3 regions of the Bradyrhizobium sp. F1.13.3 genome follow, and region 3 is predicted to be linked to each of the others. Evidence: riboswitches for the same ligand, from Rfam matches in the RefSeq annotation. Region 3 holds a riboswitch; each other region holds the start of a gene.

Region 1 (3,725 bases), on a different contig from region 3:
TAGCGCGCATCGACATAGGCGATGTTGCCCCAGAGGCGCAGAGGCTCGATCGGACGCACGGACGCGGCAAGCTCGACGCCCTTCGACTCCTGCCGTCCGGCAAGGTTGAGCTGCATGCCGCCGGCCGCGGCATAGACGTTCTTGCGCAGGATGTCATAGGCCGAGAACGACCACTCCGCCCGGTTGTCCCAGAACAGGTGCTTGACGCCGGTTTCGTAGGTGCGCGCGGTGGTCAGGTTGAGCGGATCGGTCGGATTGAGCAGGAAGATGTTGTTGGCTGCGATGTCGGCGCCGGTCGCATATTGGCTGAAGAAGGTCAGGCCCGGAACGGCTTCCCATGTGTAACCGATGCGCCCCGTTGTCGGGACCCAGGATTGCGAGAACGGGAAGTTCGCCTTCTCCAGACCGAACTTGTCGGTCGAATTGCGGTCGAGCCCGATATGCTCGACGCGCAGGCCGCCAACCAGCGCGAAGCTGCGCGTGAGCTTCAGCCGGTCCTCGAATGACAGCGCCTCGTTGTCGATCCGCGCGGTCTGCTGCTGAATGGTGAGCAGGCCGCAATAGCCGCGAGGCGGATCGACCAGCGGAACGGAATCGCCGGGAAAATTTGCGGCGCCCGGCCTCACGAAATCAAGGTAGCTCGAGGACAACGTCGTGACCAAGCGGTTGTCAAAGCCGGCGATATTCGTATCCCAGATCAGGTCGGTGATGTTGCCGACCAGGCGTTGGCCGTGCGCAACATAGAAGCGCTCACGGTCAACCATGTTGGTACCGGAATTGAACGCCTCGACCTCATTATTGAACCACGTGCGCTCTGCGCCATAACCATAGGCCTGGCTCTTCAGCGTCAGGTCGGGCGCGAGCTTCAGCTCGAAGCCGCCGCGCAGCCAGACCTCCTGTGCGACGTTGCGATTGTCGAGGACGTTGTAGTTGGTGTTGAAGGTGCGATCATCGATCGTGACCGGGCCGAGATTGGTTTTATTGTAGTTCGAGACGTAATTGCCGGACACGATCCCCATCGTCGCATGCGAGCCGCTGAACGCGATCGGCACCAGCGGCGCACCCCAATAGGCTTTCGAGCGATCTTCCCGATACTCGATCGCACCCCAGACCTTGAGGCTGTCGGAGAAGCGGTAGTTGAGCTGGCCCGACACGTCGAGCGTCTTGGTGTTGGTGTCGTCGGCAAAGCCGTTGAGCGAGGAACGGCTGACGTCGAAGCGGTAGTCCAGCCCCTGCACATTGGTGCTGCCGCCCGAGCCGTAATGCGCCCGGAACGAGTTCAGCGAATCCCAGGAGAAATCCGCCTCGTTCCGGATCGGACCGGTGTGCGGCTGCTTGGTGACGAAGTTGATCGCACCGCCGGCGGCGCCCTCGCCCGAGATCAGCGACGCCGGGCCTTTCAGGAATTCGACGGCCTCCAGATTGGCCGTGTCGGTGATCCGCGAGGTCATGTTCTGCGGACCGATCTTGATGCCGTTGTAGAGCGTGTTGATCTGGCTGTTGGTGAAGCCGCGCATGGAGAACGCCGAGGGCTCGGCCGGATTGTCGCCGGATGTGACGCCCACCGCTCCCTGCGCGACGTCGGACACGGTGCGATAGCCCTGCTCACGCATGGTTGCGGCCGAGATCACCTCCACGGTCGCGGGCGTTTCGCGCACGGTCAGGCCGAGGCGCGAGGCGCTTTCGGCGACTACGTTGGTGTTGAGCGGCGTTTGCGCCGCTGCGATCGGCACGACAGGCTTGGGCACTGCGGATGCAGTCACCGGCCGGCGCGCTGCTGCGCGACGTGGGCCCTGCGCCTCCCGCGCGGCGGGCTTGGCCTGCTTGCGGGATTGGGCGGGCGTTACCTCGACCGGCGGCAGAGGTTCCGGGGCCTGCTGGGCCAGTGCGGCGGGAGCATCAAGGATGACAAAGGATGTGAGCGCCGCGGATGCGAGCAGGAATGCACGCGGTCGTACAATGCGAACAGGAGACACCGTCTTGGACCTCGGAGTGACGTCAGTGGCACGTCACAGCGAACCAAGGTCCCATCTTCCGGCTTCCAGCCTTCCGATGAAGCCGAATGTCTGTACTCCCCGACCGACATCTTCGCGTGTGACCACGGCTGACGGCAGGTCTCCTGGCTCGCGGGTCAGTACCTTGCATCGCCTTCCCGGGACCGAGATACCCAGTGGCACGTGACGCAAGATTCGCCGCTACAGTTGCGGGGGCAGCCACGGCATTGGGGACAACGTCCCCGCACCGCATTCCCTTTTCATCCCCTCTCGGGGAAACCGTCGCGAGCATCTAGGATTACGATCCAGACAGAGTCAATGTGCCAGTTGCGGCGTTATTGCCACAACGACCAGTTTCCTTGGAGATAAGCATGGAAGGCGAGACCTTCCTCTGGCTGATACGGCACGCGCCCGTCGATGGCGTCCCAGGGACGATCCACGCAGCCGACGCGCCGGCCGATCTCGGCGCTCGAGCGCAGCTCGAGGCTCTGCGACACCGCCTGCCGCGGGACGCCACGAGCTATGCGAGCCCGTCGCGGCGCACGGTTGAAACGGCCCGCGCGCTGGGGCTCGAGCCGCTGCAGCTGGACGGATTCCGCGAGCAAGATTTTGGTGACTGGACCGGCCGTCGGCATGACGAACTCGCCGCGACCGGTGGCGAGGCCTATGCACGGTTCTGGAGCGATGCGGCGCGCGGACGGCCGCCGGGCGGCGAAAGCTTCGAGGAACAGGTCGCGCGCGTCCGGTTAGGTCTGTCAAAGATCGGCGCCGGCGCCGCAACGCTCGTCGTGCATTCCGGCACGATCCGCGCGGCGCTTTGCATCGCGCTGGATCTGACGCCACAAGCGGCGCTCCGCTTTGTGATCGATCCGCTGTCGCTGACCCGGATCGACCGGCTCGCGACCGGCTGGCGCGTCGTCTCGGTCAATCAGCCGATGATTTAATCAGGCCGGACGATCCGGCACATTGGCCTGCGCAAAGGTCGCCATGCCGTTGTGGAGCGCGCAAGCCGACCGCACCAGCGGCAGCGCGATGGCCGCGCCCGATCCTTCGCCGAGCCTGAGATCGAGGCTGATCAGCGGTTGCACATTCAGCGCGCGCAGCACCAGCCGATGTCCCTGCTCGGCGGATTGATGCGAGGCCAGCAAGAAAGGCTGGCACGAGGGGTTGAGCCGCGCCGCCGCCAACGCCGCGACCGACACGATAAAGCCGTCGATCAACACGGGGATGCGGCGCTGTGCAGCGGCGATAAGGGCACCGCAGATGGCCGCGATCTCGAGACCGCCGACGGCGCACAGGATCTTTTCGGGCGAAGCGCCCGCAACGCCACGGCGTGCGATCGCAGTGTCGATCACCCGCGCCTTATGCGTACGGCCGGCCGCGTCGATCCCGGTGCCGCTGCCCGCGATCTCCCCGGCGCTCACGCCCAGCAAGCCGGCCGCGATCGCCGCCGATGTCGTGGTGTTGCCGATGCCCATCTCGCCGAAGATCAGAAGATCGGGCTGTCCGGCCTGCGCGCGCGCCACCGCACGTCGGCCGGCTTCGAGCGCAAATGCCAGCTCTGTGGAGGTGAGCGCAGCTTCGACGCTGAAATCGCGCGTGCCGCTGCGCGGCTTGTCGGTCACGATTCCGGCCATCTCCTGCTGCGCCAGCGTGCCGGCGTCGACAACCTCCAGGTTGGACCCCAGCTCACGCGCGAGCACCGAGATCGCGGCTCCGCCGGAGGCGAAG
Region 2 (3,725 bases), on a different contig from region 3:
CGAGCTGCTCAAGCCGGCCGAGCGCGCCGGTCGGTTTCGTCAGTTGCGCCTGCCGCGCCACCGCCGCCTCGCGGTGGACTGCGGAGATATCCGGGCATTGTTGGGTGACCCATTCGGGGAGCATGCTGCCTCGCTTGCCTCACGGCCTGCGCTTGAGGATGTAATTGTCCATGATCCAGCCGTGCCGTTCGCGCGCCTCTTGCCGCACCGCGACGATACGCGGGCCGATCTCGGCCAGCGCGCCGGACATGATAATCTGATCGGCCATGCCGAGATAGGCGCCCCACCAGATGTGCAGGCCCGCCGGATCGAGCGACTGGAATGCCGTGCCGCCGTCGAGCATCACCACCACGGTATCGACACCTGCCGGCCAGCCGCCATCGCGCAAGCGGCGTCCGGTTGTAACCAGAAACGGCTCGCCGATGTCGTTGAGCGGAATCGCATGCGCCGCGCACAGCGCCTGGATCGAGGTGATGCCGGGAACAACCTCGATTTTCGGCGAGGGATTGAGCCGCCGCGCGATGCGCAGCGAGGAATCATAAAGCGAGGGATCGCCCCAGATCAGCAGCGCGACCTTGCCCTCGCCTTTGAGATGATCTGCGATCGTCTGCGACCAAGCCGCAGCCACGGCATCGTGCCAATCGTCCACGCCCTTGCGGTAGTCCGCTTCAGCGGCGTCGCGCACGGGCAGATCGAACTCGGCAACGCGCGTCTTATCGTTGGTGAGCACATCCGCGCAGATCGTCCGCCTGAGATCGGCGAGGTCGGACTTGGCCGTCCCCTTGCGCGGGATCAGGACGAGATCGGCCGCGTTGATGGCAGTGATCGCGGCGCGCGTGAGCCGCTCGGGATCGCCGCAACCGATGCCTATCAGGGAGAGCGTGAGCATCGTGCCCGCGAAGGGCGGCCATGACGGCCGCCCTTTCGCTTGTCTCTAGGCCGCGTTGTGCAAACGCGGTGTGACGAGGCCGGACGCGGTGACGCCGCGCAACGACTTCGCCAGCGCCAGCACGCCGAGATCGGCGAGCGGCTCGATCACGATGACCAGCGCATAGGACGCCGCGAAGGTCGCGATGTTGGCGAGGTTGGTCGCGCCGAAGCCCGATCCATAAATCGCCCAGAACGCCACCCAGGCGATGACACCCGCCTGATAGGTCGTCGAAAGCGCCAGCGCCTGGCGGTACTTCAGATCGACATAGGCCGTGTTGCGCGAAATGATCCGCGTGGCGATCGCCTGGATCCCGAACAGCGGCACCAGCAGCGTGGTGACGTTCATGCCATATTGCGGCAGGTCGGGCGGCTCGAAGAAGATGCCCTGGAACAGCAGGCCGAACGCGAGGCCGAACGCCGCGGGCGCCGCTCCAAACAGCAGGAACAAGGTCGAGCCGAGGATGAAGTGCACTTCGGACACGCCGACCGGGAAGTGCGGCAGGATCTCGAAGAAGACAAATACAAGTCCCGTAGTGGCGAGCGTGCGCGCCGCGAACGACGTGATACCCTGCTCGCGCACGGTCTCGACCGCGAGCTTCAAGGCAACGCCGCCGACGGCGATGCCGGTTGCGTAACTCAGCACGAGCTTGGCGTCCGAGACTAGTCCGGGTTCGATATGCATGGCTCAGATCCTTCTTGCCGTCACACCCGACGGCCTTGGCCTCAAAACGTGCACGGCCGGTCTCCTGGCTCGCGGTTCACTGGGAGTCTCCGGCCTTCCCGAACCTTGCGGCCCAGTGGCTGATCGAAGTCCCTCACCGCTTACAGTCGCGGGGGCGGCTGGGGTTTTGGGCGCCGCAACTGGGTCCGCCCATCCCCATTCCCGATTATGCTCCGGCGCTTTGCGCCGCGTCGAGCACCATGCCTCTCCTGTGTGCCCCTTTCGCCAGCCGGGCGTCAAGGGGTGAAGGGCGGCCGAGAGCGTCATGACGGATAATCCCCCGCCAGCGCGCCGAACAGGATGACGGCCGCCGTGGAGGCCGCTCCGCCCCGCGCAAGCTGCTCGGCAAGTTCCGAAATGGTGGTGCGAACCAACCGCTCGTCGGGACGGCCGAGCGATTCGGCAAACAGCGCCGGCGTGGTTGGGGCGAGGCCGTGCTCGATCAATTTGGCGACCAACGCCGGAAACGTCCGCCGGCCCATATAGACCACGGTCGTCGCCTCGGGATCGGCCAGCGCTGCCCAATTGAGGTCTGGCGGCAGCTCGCCGGTGACGTCCGCGCCCGTGATGAACTGCACCCGCCGCGAGGTATGGCGCCGGGTCAGGGGAATGCCGGCCTGGGCCGCAGCGACACAGGCCGTGGTGACGCCCGGAATGATCTCGTAGCCGATGCCCGCTTCACGCAGCGTCTCGAGCTCCTCCTCGAGCCGGCCAAAGATGCCGGCATCGCCCGACTTCAATCGCACCACGCGCGCGCCTGTTACGGCATAGTCGACCAGCAGGCGGTTGACATGGTGCTGCTTGGTCGAGGCCCGTCCCGCCCGCTTTCCCACTGCAACAAGATTGGCGCCCGGCCGGGCCAGATCGAGGATCGCGCCCGAAGCAAGATCGTCATAGAGCACGACGTCGGCCTCGCGCAGCCGCGCGGCACCCTTGAGCGTGAGGAGCTCGGGATCGCCGGGGCCGGCGGAGACGAAGGACACAAAACCGCTCACCGGTCCTCCGCGATCAGATGGAAGAACGTGCCAGTGGCTTGTCCCCGCCGCGAGCCGGTCTCGGCGATGACCGCGCCTGTCGCGTCGTGCACGACCGCCAGCGGCGTGTCGGGCTGCGCGAGGATCGTCGAATAGTGGAATTCGTGGCCACGCAGGCGTGCACCGGCCTGATGACCCGGCATCGGCGTGGCGAGTTCGGCTAGACGATAGCCCAGATGCATGCGGCGCTTGGCAAAGCTCGTCTCCAGGCCGAGCAGACCCGTCATCTCGTGGCGGATGCCGTCGGCGTCGGTCAAAGCGGTGCCCAGCACCATATAGCCTCCGCATTCGCCGTGCACCGGGCGCGTTTCGGCGAAGCCGCGCAATCCGGTGTGGAAGCGCGCATTGGCCGCGATCTTGCCGGCCTGCAGCTCGGGATAGCCGCCGGGCAGCCAGCACACATCGGCACTCGGATCAGGGCCTTCATCGGCAAGCGGCGAGAATGTCGATATCTCCGCACCCGCCGCGCGCCACGCTTCCAGCATATGCGGATAGACGAAGGAGAACGCGGCGTCACGGGCCAACGCAATGCGCTGGCCGGGCGGCGTCACGTTGATGCCGCTCGCGACGGGTTGTGGCAACCAGGTGGCAGCCGAACGCAGCACTGCGTCGAGATCGACGTGCTCGGCGACGAAGCGCGCGGCCTCGTCGATCAGCTTGCCGATCTCCGCCTGCTCCTCGGCCTGCACCAGCCCGAGATGCCGTTTCGGCAGGCTGATCTCGGCATGGCGCGGCAGCGCGCCGAACACGGCGATGCCGGCATCCAGCAGCGCATGCCGCACGAGAGCTTCGTGGCGGGGGCTCGCAACGCGATTGAGCACGACGCCTGCGAGCCGCACGCCGGGACGATAGTCGCGAAGGCCCGCGGCGATCGCCGCCGCCGTTTGCGCCTGTCCCGAGGGATCGATCACCAGCAGCACCGGCCAGTCCAGCATCTCTGCAATGTCGGCGGTCGCCCCGGTGCCGCAGACGCCTCGCGCGGCCACGCCGTCGAACAAGCCCATCGAGCCTTCGGCCAGCACGACATCGGCGTCAATGCC
Region 3 (3,725 bases):
GCATCAGGCCGCCGATCTCGACCGGGAGTGTCGTTTCAAAGCGATACGACGCGCCGGCATTGGCAACGAAATTCGGCACGTTAGGCGGCGTCTTGCCCGAATAGGACTGGAACACGCCGTTGCCATCGACATAGCTGAAATCGATGAAGCGCGACTGCACGAAGGCGACATTGCCCCACAGTTTCAGGCCGCCGACCGGGTTGATCGCGGCGGCGATCTCCATGCCCTTTGCTTCGATCTTGCCGGCGACGTTGAACACGATGCCGCTCTCGGGGACATAGACGTTCTTGCGCTCGATGTCGAAGGCCGAGAATGTGGCCTCGGCGCGCTTGTCGGCCGATTGCAGTTTCACCCCGGTCTCATAGGTCCGCGATGTCGTCAGGAGCAGCGGCACCGACGGCGCCAGGATGAAAATGTTGGCCACCGTCGGGTCTGCCGCAGTCGCGTACTGGCTGTACAGCATCACGCCAGGGGCGACGTCCCAGGTGTAGCCGATGCGGCCGGTTACGGGATTGAACGTCGTCGAGAAGGGATAGCCCTTAGCGGATTCAAGCACTCCACCGGGATCAAACCGCGCGCGGTCCAGCTTGATGTCCTCGAACCGGATGCCGCCGATCAGGGCGAAGGTCGAGGTCAGTTTGAGCCGGTCCTCAAACGACAGGGAGGTCGTGTCGAGGTGCGTGTAGATCTTCTCGTCGCTGCGCGGGCCATAGAGGCCGCGATCCGGATTGAGGAGATCGACGTAGTCCGATGAGAACAGCGTGTCCTGCGAGACGTTGAATTGCGAGCTGCTCGCAGCCACGGTGGCGACGAAACGGTTATCCATGCCGGCCAGATTGGAATTGACGGTAAGGTCTGTGATGTTGCCGTAGAGCCGTTGCGCGTGATCGAGCGCCAGGCGCTCGCGATAGATGCTCTGCGCGCCCGCGAAATTGCCTACGGTCTGATCAAATGAGGTGATCTCGTTATTGAACCAGTGCCGGTGGGCGTCATAGCCGTAGACCTGGCTCTTGAGGGAGATGTTGTTGGTGATGTCCCATTGAAAGCCGCTTCGCAGCCACAGCTCGTTCGCCCCGCTGCGATTGTCGAGCACGTTATAGTTCGTCGTCAGCGTGCGCGCATCGACCGTCACCGGGACCGGCGTGCCGCCGCTGAGGTAGTAGTTGCTCCACTGGCCCGAGACGACGCCTGATGTCGGCACAATGCCCGGCGCATTGGCCGGCACCAGAGGCGTGCCCCAATAGAAGCGGTCCTTGTCCTGCCTGTACTCGGCCGCGCCCCAGACCTTCAGGCTGTCGTTGACGCGATAGTTCAGCTGGCCCGAGACATTGCTGAGCTTCGAATAAGTGTCGTCGATAAATCCCTTGTTGTTGAAATGACTGATGTCGAAGCGGTAGTCGAGCCCGTCGATCAGTGTGCTGCCGCCAGAGCCATAGCCAGCGCGATAACCGTTGAAGGAATCGTAGGAGGTGAAGGTGTCATTGATAACAGGCCCGGTGTGCGGCGCCTTGGTGACGTAATTGATCGCGCCGCCGGTCGCCCCTAAGCCGGCTACGAGTGAATCCGGCCCCTTGATGATCTCCACCTGCTGCAATCCGGCGACATCCATGGGGCGGCCGGTCATGGTCGATGGGCCGATTGGGATGCCGTTGTACAGAGTGCTGATCTGGTCGCCGGAAAACCCCCGCATTGAGAAGATGGCGGGTGCACCCGGAGCGTCGCCGCCGGTCACGCCGGCCGCCGCTTTGGCGACGTCGGTGGTCGTCCGGATGCCAAGTTCCTGCATAACGCGCTGGTCGATGACCTCGACGGTCGCGGGCATTTGCCGCGCCGTGATTCCGAGCCGGGAGCCGACGTCGGTGACGGCGGCCGTGTTCAGCGGCGTCTGAATCGGGCCGCTCAATGGCTGGGTTGCTGGGACGGCGACGACCGGACCGGACAGATTGCGCCCCGGGGCGCGGCGGGCCGTCCGCGGCTTTTGAGCGCCCGCGCTGACGCCGGGAGCCCGCCGCGCAGCAGGTGGTGAGACGATCACGGGCTCCACCTCTCGGGAGGTATCCCGGGCGGCGGTCTGCGCTCTTGCCATGGGGCACAGCGACGTAGAGAGCAGCAAGACCAGCCAGGCAGACCTCGTCCGCTGGATGCTGCGTGTGAGGCCCTGAGAGATGCCCCTATCGTCAAGCGAAAATGCCGGCGCAATGCCGCTGCCGAAATGAAGATGTTGCACAAGAACGCTCTGCGGCGACGCAAACAAACCGTCACCGCGGTTGCCTTAGTCACCTGCCTTCGCCCCAAGCGGCAGATGCACCGGCTAGTTGTCCGACATCGAGGCACCCCGCCCAATGCGTTCGCGCGTGACTTATGGCTGGCAGCAGGTTTCCTGGCTCGCGGGTCATCGCCTTCGACCGCCTTCCCAGAGCCCGAGCAGGGCTCCAGTGGTTCGTTTGGTCGTCGGCTATCCGCTTACAGTTGCGGGGGCAGCCGCGGAATTGCCCGCCGAGACGGACGCACCGCATTCCCTTGAAGAGTCCTTGCAGACACTACCGGTCACGAAGGTGGCATCTGCGCGATGGGCCGTCAATATTCGTGTGGCCCTTCACGCATGCCGTCGTTCAAATCGTACCAGTGTGTTGCTGGTTTGCCCGACCGGCGGCTCGGGCCGGTGAACAGGATAGCCTTTTCCAGAAGCTGTGAGGCCGACGAGCTACCGCCCCCTCTCGCTGGCGATCACACCAAACCAGAGCGTTGCATTGTAAAGGTCGGCGGTCGCTTGATCCGGTGTAACCGATGGGGCGGCACGATGATCTATCACCAGCAGATGGGGGCCGGGCTTGGCGATGGGAATTGTCACTATGCCATCGGCGTCGGTCTTGAATGTAGGTATGTCTTTCTCCGCGACGGGGGTTTTGCCGTCGCTGCGTTCGACCTCCGCATCTGACAGCGGCTTGCCGCGAAACAGTACCTTAATCTTGAGTGCCTCCCCCGGCTGGACTTTGGCCGGGTCCGATAGCGGCACAAGCTCCAGGTCATGTCCAAGCAGCTCGGGCCACGGCGCATCGGCTCCCGTGATGGCCTTTGCGAACTTAGCGGACCAGACGCTTTCAACTGCGTCTGGCACCAAGCGCCGCGTGGCATTCCGGAAGACGCCGCCCGTCGTCTTGATCCAGAAGCCATTGTCGTAGCGGGCTGCAAGCAGCGTATGGCCGTCATCGAGGAACGGCTTTGTTCTTGCGATCTGGAAGCCGTTTTCCGACGCGGCCGCAAGACCGTCCAGAAGCGAGCTGCGCCCGCTCTGCGTGATCGCAAAGATGTCCACGACCTTGTCTGCGAACGCGGGAGGACGGTCGTCGGGATGACCGTAGTTGACGACGACACGGCGAGCGCTCGCCGGTCCCGACAGAGTGAGCCAGACATCGTGGGCGAGTGACGGAGCGAGCGAGCCGAGCAGCAGGGCGATCGCGAGCGGCAGGCATTTAACGAGACGGGAATCGATCATTTAGTTACCAGCTTTGGGGCGGCCGCCGCCATGGCGGTCGGGAAGCGATAGGTCACACCCGCCAGCACGGCGAGTGTCGGCTGCGCGCTCACGAAGATGTCGGAAGTTTTTGCCCCCACCGGATCGCCGAAATTGATTGCGATCTCGCTCACACGATCGCCGGGATACCAGGTAGCCTGCGTGAACGCTGTCCAACCCTCGGGCCATGAATAAGCAAGCTTCCCGGTCA

Evidence for each region. Region 3 has a riboswitch for cobalamin ahead of ABIB66_RS28150 (TonB-dependent receptor). Riboswitches for the same ligand answer to the same signal wherever they lie in the genome.
Region 1: linked by a shared signal. The riboswitch ahead of ABIB66_RS03360 (TonB-dependent receptor) and the one ahead of ABIB66_RS28150 (TonB-dependent receptor) in region 3 are both predicted to bind cobalamin.
Region 2: linked by a shared signal. The riboswitch ahead of ABIB66_RS03340 (energy-coupling factor ABC transporter permease) and the one ahead of ABIB66_RS28150 (TonB-dependent receptor) in region 3 are both predicted to bind cobalamin.

What each region holds. Positions count from the first base shown of each region.
Region 1 covers NZ_JBEPRI010000001.1:742,116-745,840, reverse strand. The annotation lists gene ABIB66_RS03360 (TonB-dependent receptor) at 1-1,976, opposite strand, end outside; cobalamin riboswitch at 2,093-2,293, opposite strand; gene ABIB66_RS03355 (histidine phosphatase family protein) at 2,366-2,938, shown strand; gene cobT (nicotinate-nucleotide--dimethylbenzimidazole phosphoribosyltransferase) at 2,939-3,725, opposite strand, start outside.
Region 2 covers NZ_JBEPRI010000001.1:738,249-741,973, reverse strand. The annotation lists gene cobT (nicotinate-nucleotide--dimethylbenzimidazole phosphoribosyltransferase) at 1-124, opposite strand, end outside; gene cobF (precorrin-6A synthase (deacetylating)) at 140-889, opposite strand; gene ABIB66_RS03340 (energy-coupling factor ABC transporter permease) at 935-1,612, opposite strand; cobalamin riboswitch at 1,650-1,869, opposite strand; gene cobA (uroporphyrinogen-III C-methyltransferase) at 1,915-2,646, opposite strand; gene ABIB66_RS03330 (cobyrinic acid a,c-diamide synthase CobB) at 2,643-3,725, opposite strand, start outside.
Region 3 covers NZ_JBEPRI010000012.1:371-4,095, forward strand. The annotation lists gene ABIB66_RS28150 (TonB-dependent receptor) at 1-2,086, opposite strand, end outside; cobalamin riboswitch at 2,354-2,560, opposite strand; gene ABIB66_RS28155 (DUF4198 domain-containing protein) at 2,705-3,496, opposite strand; gene ABIB66_RS28160 (TonB-dependent receptor) at 3,493-3,725, opposite strand, start outside.